DNA from 4 places in the Streptomyces sp. NPDC001220 genome. Region 2 is predicted to be linked to each of the others. Evidence: riboswitches for the same ligand, from Rfam matches in the RefSeq annotation. Region 2 holds a riboswitch; each other region holds the start of a gene.
The links. Region 2 has a riboswitch for cyclic di-AMP ahead of ACWDGI_RS11145 (M23 family metallopeptidase). Riboswitches for the same ligand answer to the same signal wherever they lie in the genome.
Positions count from the first base shown of each region.

Region 1: linked by a shared signal. The riboswitch ahead of ACWDGI_RS01815 (NlpC/P60 family protein) and the one ahead of ACWDGI_RS11145 (M23 family metallopeptidase) in region 2 are both predicted to bind cyclic di-AMP.
Region 3: linked by a shared signal. The riboswitch ahead of ACWDGI_RS33590 (transglycosylase family protein) and the one ahead of ACWDGI_RS11145 (M23 family metallopeptidase) in region 2 are both predicted to bind cyclic di-AMP.
Region 4: linked by a shared signal. The riboswitch ahead of ACWDGI_RS37655 (M23 family metallopeptidase) and the one ahead of ACWDGI_RS11145 (M23 family metallopeptidase) in region 2 are both predicted to bind cyclic di-AMP.

Region 1 is NZ_JBSFJE010000001.1:374,362-376,555, reverse strand. Features, by position in the region: gene pcrA (DNA helicase PcrA) at 1-363, opposite strand, end outside; cyclic di-AMP (ydaO/yuaA leader) riboswitch at 687-860, shown strand; gene ACWDGI_RS01815 (NlpC/P60 family protein) at 869-2,026, shown strand.
Region 2 is NZ_JBSFJE010000004.1:105,629-107,822, reverse strand. Features, by position in the region: gene ACWDGI_RS11145 (M23 family metallopeptidase) at 72-1,028, opposite strand; cyclic di-AMP (ydaO/yuaA leader) riboswitch at 1,033-1,192, opposite strand; gene ACWDGI_RS11140 (alpha-galactosidase) at 1,503-2,194, opposite strand, start outside.
Region 3 is NZ_JBSFJE010000016.1:152,214-154,407, forward strand. Features, by position in the region: gene ACWDGI_RS33585 (transglycosylase family protein) at 1-909, shown strand, start outside; cyclic di-AMP (ydaO/yuaA leader) riboswitch at 1,109-1,280, shown strand; gene ACWDGI_RS33590 (transglycosylase family protein) at 1,284-1,985, shown strand.
Region 4 is NZ_JBSFJE010000021.1:42,980-45,173, reverse strand. Features, by position in the region: gene ACWDGI_RS37660 (M16 family metallopeptidase) at 1-806, shown strand, start outside; cyclic di-AMP (ydaO/yuaA leader) riboswitch at 1,053-1,216, shown strand; gene ACWDGI_RS37655 (M23 family metallopeptidase) at 1,229-1,984, shown strand.

The DNA.
Region 1 (2,194 bases), on a different contig from region 2:
GAGGATCTGGCCCGGGTGTACGTTCCGCGCGCCGAGCAGGTGCGCGATGCGGTGGGTGAGCACGCGCGTCTTGCCGGATCCGGCGCCGGCCACGATCAGCAGCGGGGAGCCGGCGTGCACGACCGCCGCCCGCTGGTTCTCGTTCAGCCCCTCCAGGAGCGCGGCCGCGTCCAGGGCCGGGCGGGCGGCGCCGTCGCGGTAGTAGGCGTCCCGGTCCGGGGGCGCGTCGAACTGCCCGCCGAACAGGTCGTCCGGAATCGGCTCCGGTACGTGCTCGTCCTCGGGCGGCGGCGGGGGTTCCTCCTCGTGGCCGCGCGGGGGCTGGAGGCTCGCCAGGAAGCTGTCGTCAAAGAGGCTGCTCATCGCTCTCCGAGTCTAGGGCGCCCCACCGACAACCGGTCCCCACCCCGGAAACTCACCGCGGTCACCCACCAGAATCGGCCCCTCACGGTCAGCGATCACACACCGTGAGCACGGGCGTGCCCGTCAGCCGGGGGCGCGGACCACCCGGCCGCACCGGACAAGTAGCCGCATACCATCCCCGATCGACCGATCCACCCGAGCCGCAACGCCAAGGTCACGAAAATGTATCGGGCATATCGCACATCAAACTTCACACAGAGCACACGAGTTGGCTACCGTGCCGAGCAGGCCGTACGACCCCCACCGGCGAACGTCGCCGGGCCGCACGGCCTCCGCCGAGTCCAGGGTGCCACCGCGCACCCGGAGCCGGGGACCCACACCGAACCTTGGGGTGAATCGGTCCCGCCTTCCCACCGGGGAACGGACCGTAGGGCAACCCTTCCGAACCACCCGCCCGAACCCGACAGCTAACTCGGTAGGCGGAGCATGGAAGGAGTCGCCCCCGTTGGCGTCGCACCGCAAGTCACGTCCGTCCGCAACGCGCGTAGCAGGCATACGCACCCCCGCCCTGGCCACCGCCGCCCTCACCTCCGTGGCCCTGCTCTCCCAGACGGCCAACGCCGCGCCCTCCGAGGACGGCAAGCCCAGCCTGGAGGAGGTCGAGAAGAAGGTCGACGCCCTCTACCGGCAGGCCGAGTCGGCGACCGAGAAGTACAACGCGGCCAAGGAGAAGACCGGCAAGCAGCGCAAGCAGGTCGACACCCTGCTCGATGACGTCGCCACGCGCACGGACCGGCTCAACAAGGCGCGTGAGGAACTGGGTTCCTTCGCCGCGGCCCAGTACCGGACCGGGGCCAGCGCACCCGACACGGCGACCTTCCTGCTCGCGGACAGTCCGCAGGACTACTTCGACCAGACGCAGCTGATGAATCGGCTGACCTCGCGTCAGAAGGACGCGGTCGACGACTACGCCACACAGCAGTCCGCGACCATGGCGAAGCGACAGGAGGCCGCCAAGAGCCTGGAGACGCTCACCGACACCCAGGACGACCTCAGGACCGCCAAGAGCACCGTCCAGACGAAGCTGGCCTCCGCGCGGGATCTGCTGTCGCAGCTGACCGCCCAGGAGAAGGCGCGGCTGGCGGAGATCGAGAAGAAGCAGCAGGCGGAAGCGGCACGCAAGGCGGCGGAGCTCGCGAAGCAGCAGGCGGCGGCCGCGAGGGACGCGTCGTCGACGTCGACCTCCAGCGGCTCCTCTTCGTCCTCTTCGCCCTCTTCCTCCTCCCCGTCCGACTCCGCCTACGGGACGAAGGCCGCCAAGGCGATCGCCTTCGCCCGTGCGCAGGTCGGAAAGCCGTACGTCTGGGGCGCCACCGGCCCCGGCTCCTACGACTGCTCCGGCCTCTCCCAGGCCGCCTGGAAGGCCGCCGGCGTCTCCCTGCCGCGCACCACGTACGACCAGGTGAACGCCGGCACCACCGTCTCCCTCGCCGACGCCCAGCCCGGCGACCTGGTCTTCTTCTACGACGACATCAGCCACGTCGGCATCTACATCGGCGACGGCATGATGATCCACGCCCCGAAGCCCGGCGCGTACGTCCGGGAGGAGTCGATCTACTACGGCGGCGAGTCGATCATCCACAGCGTGGTGCGACCGGCCTGAGGGGCGCGCGCGCCAGGGGGGCGCGCCGCGATGGCGCGTGCGCGGAGCGCGTGTGGTGAGGGCCGGGCGCGCCCGGATGCCCACGCGCGAGCGTGCGCGTCTCCACCCCGCGCCACACCGCACCCCAACCCCTCACGCGCCCTCTCACCCTCAGGCCCGCTCCCCCGC
Region 2 (2,194 bases):
GCCCGAAGGCCGGACCCGGGGATCGGGGGTCCGGCCTTCGGAGTGCGTGTCAGATCAGTGGGGGTTCCGGGTCAGCCGACGGCGAGGCCCTTGGCGCGGAGGTAGCCGACCGGGTCGATGTCGGAGCCGTAGTCGGGGGAGGTCCGGATCTCGAAGTGGAGGTGCGGGCCGGTGACGTTGCCGGTGGCACCGGAGAGGCCGACCTGCTGGCCCGCGGTCACGGTCTGGCCGACCGAGACGGAGAGCGCGGACAGGTGGCCGTACTGCGCGTAGTAGCCGTCGGCGAGCCTGATGACGACCTGGTTGCCGTAGGCGCCGCCCCAGCCGGCCGTGACGACCGTGCCCGCGCCGACGGCCTTGACCGGGGTACCGGTCGGGACGACGAAGTCGACGCCGGTGTGGTAGCCGCTGGACCACATGCTGCCGGCCACGTGGTAGCCGGTACCGACGGTGCCACCGGTCACCGGGAGGGCGAAACCGGAGGCGGTCGTCGTCGGCGCGTCCGCGGACGAGGCCGCGTTCGAGGACGAGGCCGCGTTCGAGGACGAGGCCGCGTTCGAGGACGACGAGGAGGGGGCGGAGGACTGCGCGTGGGACCACGTCCGCGACGGGGAGGAGTCCGGGCTCGGGGTGTCCGTCGTCGCGGCGTGGCGGCCGCCGAACGTGAGCCGGAGACCGGGGTGGATCAGCGAGGGGTTGTCGCCGACCGCCTGCCGGTTGTCGGCGTAGAGCCGGTGCCAGCCGCCGTCGAGGTGGTGATCCCGGGCGATCTTCGAAAGGTAGTCGCCGGGCACCACCGTGTAGACGCGGCGCGTGGAATTCCCGGTGCCGGAATCCTGGACGACGGTCTTCTCGACGGTCGGAAGCGACTGCGTGGTCTTTTCGGAAACGGACTGCGAGGTGGCCGCGTGGGCGCCGGTGGCCCCCATGAGCGGCAGAGCCAGCGCGGCGCCACCGGTTCCGGCGACGGCCATCGAGCGGGTGAAACGCTGGGACTTGGGGCGGCGGTGCTTACCCTTCGCGGGCATGACGCATTCCTCTCCGGCGCCTGCGAGGTGAGCTGTCGGGTTCGGGCTGGAGCTGCCCGGCCACGCGGGAAGACGTGGCTACACCCCTAGCCGTCCCGGGAACCGGAACAGGCGGTATACCTGGTGGGTCCCCCGCTCCTGCCGGGCACGGGTGAGTGTGTGTGTGGGGACTCCGGGCGGCGGCAGGATTAGGCATTCCGTCCGGATGCGTGGCGAACGTAAGCGAGTAGGACGCACGTGAACAAGCGGCTGGTTCCGTCTGTCCGAGTTTCGCTTGATCCGTTACGGGAATTCCCGGTCACCCTCCGTGGATTCCGATCTTACGCGCTTTTCCAATCTCCCCGAAAAGCACGGGAATTACGTGAACATGACGCGCGACGGACGGTCACGAATATGACGCTCCTCACGCACGTCACGCCACGTCCCCTTATTCCGGACCGAGTTGCAATGAAGGCACCAATTCGGACAGAAGGCTCAGATGCGACGCAGCCGGAGAACCGTCGCATCCAGGTCGCCGCGCAACTCCGTACGCAGCCCGTGGTGCAGCAGGACGGCACCGCGGTGCACTTCGCCCGTTTCGCGGCATTCGTACGACGCGGCCGGGTCGAGCCCCCGCAGCCGCAGCGCCGGCATCGGCTCGCCGTAGCTCTGCGCCTGGAGCCAGGCGAGGACCACGGTCTCGTCACCGAGCGTGTACTGCACCGCGCTGAGTCCGCCGGTCGGCGGCCGCAGCCGGAACTGGTCGCCGCGCTGCACCAGGGGCCGGATGTCCTTGTAGAGCTCCACCCAGCGGCCGGCCTCGGCCAGCTCGTCCTCGGTCCACCGCGAGAGGTCCCCGCCGACACCGAGCGCCCCTGCCATGGAGCTGACGAAGCGGAACCGCAGGCTGCTGACCCGGCCGTTGAGCTGGTGGTTCGGACTGTCGGTGACCCAGGCGGACATCACCCGGGCCGGGTGGATCTGGCTGAAGCCGTGCTGGATGGCGAGCCGGTCCAGCGGGTCGGTGTTGTCGGAGGTCCACACCTCGTCGGTGCGGCTCATGATGCCGAGGTCGATCCGGCCGCCACCGCCGGAGCAGGACTCGATGGCCACGTTCGGGTGGGCCGCCCGGATCCGGTCGAGCAGGGCGTACAGCCCGCGCACGTGGTCGACCCACAGCCGCTGCG
Region 3 (2,194 bases), on a different contig from region 2:
AGCGCCAACGCGGCCGACGGCAACACCTGGGACAGGGTGGCCGAGTGCGAGAGCGGCGGCTCCTGGAGCATGGACGCCGGCACCGGCTACTACGGCGGCCTGCAGATGTCCCAGGACGACTGGGACGAGTACGGCGGCCAGGAGTACGCCGCCACGCCGGACCAGGCGAGCCGCTCGCAGCAGATCTCCGTCGCCGAGAAGATCCTCGCGGACCAGGGCACCAAGCCCTGGCGGACCTGCGCCCTGATCGCCGGGCTCTCCTCGGACGACGCCTCGGTGAACGTCGACACCGGCCTCGGCGGATCGGACGACTCGTCCGGCTCCTCCGACTCGTCCTCCGGGCTGTCGGATTCATCCTCTTCATCTGGTTCTTCGGATTCATCCGGTTCATCGGATTCCGGCTCGTCCGACTCCTCGTCGGATTCCTCGGGCGCCACGGACTCCGGCTCCGCCACCCCGTCCCCGAGTGCGAGTGACGACTCCGGCAAGGGCACCCCTGCCGACTCCACGAAGGCGGACAAGTCGGGATCCAAGGGGTCCAACGCCTCGAAGGCGAGCGAGAATCCCGTCGTGCTCGAAGCCGATGACTCGGACAATTCGTGGCAGACGGGCAGTTCCTGGGATCTGGTCGACACGGGGGCCGTCGGTAGCGGCGGCAAGCATCGCGGCGGCTCGGCGGACGAAAGCGTGACAAACGGTCAGAGTGTGACTTCTTCCGGCCGTCACGCCTCCCGGGACGCCGGCACCTACACCGTCCGGGACGGCGACACCCTCGCCTCCATCGCCGACTCCCTTGGCCTCGACGGCGGATGGCATGCGCTCTATGTCGCGAACAAGGCGGACATCGGTGCCGACCCGAACGACATCGCTCCCGGTCAGACCCTGAAACTCGGCAGCGAAACGGACTAAAAGTAGCGGGAGTTGGACCTTCCGACCGCCCTACTTCGAAGTTAAATGTCCGGTTTGGTGAAAGTGTGGGATGAGTCTCAGAAGCCCTGATCATCTTTGAAATTCACCTGATCGCCTGTTTACGGTCAAGGCCGCTCGTCACCACGAGCCCCGGCCGTCGCAACGCCGAGTCCTGCCAGCGGCTGCCCGGGAACAGTCGTCGCGTCAAGCGCCGTAGGCAGGAGCGGGGGACCCAAGGTAAGTGCCGGGACCGGTAGTTGAGACTGCCGTGTCCGGCTCGGGGTGAAGCCGCGCACCGTGAGGTGTGCGGCCGGGCAACTCAACCGGCCCGAACCCGACAGCTCACCTCGCAGGCGTCGGTGAGGGGATCCTTCATGCTGTTTTCCGGCAAGGGCAAGCACCGCCGTCCGTCCAGGGCCACCCGCGCCGCCGCGCTCGCCGGCGTCACCGGTGTCGCCATCGCCGCTCCGCTGATGGCCTCCGGCACCGCCTCCGCCGCCACCGCCTCCGAGTGGGACACCGTCGCCCAGTGCGAGTCCGGCGGCAACTGGGCCATCAACACCGGCAACGGCTACTACGGCGGTCTGCAGTTCTCCTCCTCCACCTGGGCCGCGTACGGCGGCACGCAGTACGCCGCGCAGGCCAACCAGGCCACCAAGGCGCAGCAGATCGAGATCGCCGAGAAGGTCCTCGCCGCGCAGGGCAAGGGCGCCTGGCCGGTCTGCGGTACGGGCCTGTCCGGTGCCGCCTACACCGGCGGCGGCACCAGCTCCTCCTCCTCCTCGTCTTCCTCCTCCAGCTCGGCGAACAGCGGCACGAGCAGCCGTACGACCGACACCCAGGCCGCCTCCCGCTCCGCCGAGCGTCCGGCCGCCAAGAAGACCGTCACCACCCCGACCGGGAAGAAGGTCAAGAAGGGCGACGGCGAGTACAAGGTCGTCAAGGGCGACACGCTCAGCTCCATCGCCGAGAAGCACAAGGTCAAGGGCGGCTGGCAGACGCTGTTCAAGCTGAACAAGGACATCGTCGACGACGCCGACTTCATCTACCCGGGCCAGCAGCTGCACCTGAAGTAAGGCGCCCGACGTAATACGAGGGCGCCAGCTGAATCACAGCGCCCGCACAGCCGTGGTCCCCATAGTGGAGACCGCGTGAGGGTCACCCCCGTCCCCCACGAGCCCCCGCCCCGGTGCGTTCTCCCCCGTACGCACCGGGGCGGGGTTTCTCTTTGCCACCCTCGCGCGGTCCTCGCCGTCCTCGCGGCGCGGTCCTCGCCGTCCCTCGC
Region 4 (2,194 bases), on a different contig from region 2:
CCGTACGCGCGTTCTACGACCGGCATGTCCGCCCCGCCACCGGCACCGCGGTCGTCGTCGGCGACCTCACCGGCATCGACCTGGACGAACTGCTCGGCGAGACCCTGGGCGCCTGGCGCGGCTCCACCGCCCAGCCCCGGCCGGTGCCCCCGGTCTCCGCCGACGACACCGGCCGTGTCGTCATCGTGGACCGCCCCGGAGCCGTCCAGACGCAGCTGCTCATCGGCCGCATCGGCGCCGACCGGCACGACCGCGTCTGGCCCGCCCAGGTGCTCGGCACCTACTGCCTGGGCGGCACCCTCACCTCCCGCCTGGACCGCGTCCTGCGGGAGGAGAAGGGCTACACCTACGGCGTCCGCGCCTTCGGGCAGGTCCTGCGGTCCGCCCCCGACGGCAGCGGCGCCGCCATGCTCGCCATCAGCGGCTCGGTGGACACCCCGAACACCGGCCCGGCGCTCCAGGACCTGTGGACGGTGCTGCGCACCCTCGCCTCCGGCGGCCTCACGGACGCCGAGCGCGACGTCGCCGTGCAGAACCTGGTGGGCGTGGCGCCGCTCAAGTACGAGACGGCGGCGGCCGTCGCAGGCACCCTGGCCGACCAGGTCGAGCAGCATCTGCCCGACGACTTCCAGGCCACGCTCTACCGGCAACTGGCCGCCACCGGCACCGTGGAGGCCACCGCTGCCGTCGTGAACGCCTTCCCGGTCGACCACCTGGTGACCGTCCTCGTCGGCGACGCGGCGCAGATCAAGGAGCCGGTCGAGGCCCTCGGCATCGGCGAAGTGACGGTCGTCGCCGCCGAGTAGGCGGAGCGGACCGGCCGGCGCGAGCGGCGAAGCAGGGAGCGCGGCCGGACGAGCGGCACGCGCGCGTGCAGCGGCCCTGGTGACCGTCAGGTCACCAGGGCCGCCGAATGTCCGAATTGGGGCGGAGGTTGCCTGTCTGCCCTGTGGGATGCGCGACAAAAACCGTGATCGGTTTGAGCAGGGCGTGGACGTCCTCGTAGGTTCTTCCGGACTGTCCGTCAGGCAGTGCGCCGCGCCCGCGGCACCGGACAGTCATCGCCGAGTCCCCGTACGGCGCGAGCCAGGGGAGCCGGGGACCCATGCAGTCCCTGGGGTGAATCGGGCGCCCGCGCGAGCCGCGAGGGGGCCCGTAGGAGACCTTCCTGCTCCGAACCCGTCAGCTAACCCGGTAGGCGAGAGGGAAGGAAAGGACCAGCCTCTACATGGCGTTCATGTGCGCCTCCGGGAAGCACCGTCGCCCCGGCCGGGTGAAGCGCACCACCGCGCAGGCCGCCGGCATCGCGGCCCTCACCACCACGGGTGTCATCGGCACCGTCTCGGCCGCCCCGGCGCTCGCCGCGGAGAACTCCGTCGAGCAGACCGGCCTCACCCCGGTGATCACGGTCAGCGACTCGGTCGCCGACCAGATCGACGCCCAGGCCGCCGCGCAGACGGCCGCCGCCGAGCGCAAGGCGGCCGAGGAGGCCGCGCGCAAGAAGGCGGCGGAGAAGGCCAAGAAGGAGCGCGAGGCCGAGGCGCGCGCCGCGCGGGCAGCCGAACGCAAGCGCCTCAACGCCTTCGTCGCGCCGATCTCCGACTCGTACGTCTCCACCGGCTACAAGACCGGTGGCTCCCTGTGGTCCTCCGGCGCCCACACCGGCATCGACTTCCACGCCGCCACCGGCACGGTGGTGCACGCGGCCGGCACCGGCACGGTGGTCTCCACCGGCTGGGGCGGGTCCTACGGCAACCAGATCGTCATCAAGATGGCCGACGGCATGTACACCCAGTACGGTCACCTGTCGTCGATCGGCGTCTCGGTGGGCCAGAAGGTCACCCCGGGCCAGCAGATCGGCCTCTCCGGCGCGACCGGCAACGTGACCGGCCCCCACCTCCACTTCGAGGCCCGCACGACCCCGGAGTACGGCTCGGACGTCGACCCGGTCGCCTATCTCCGCAAGCACGGCGTGAACGTCTGACCCGAGCACGGCGACGAACATGTGACGTCACCGGCGAGAGCCCCGAAGCCCCGGCCCCCGAGCCGGGGCTTTCGTCGTTTTCGTGTGCCCGGTGTCCAAAAAATATGCATGGATTCAGGGCCCCCGTCGGAAATTCCGGCTCATTGCAATAGAGTCACGGAACGGACGCCACTCGGCGGCGTTTCACGGGGATTAAGGCGGAGGTCGGAC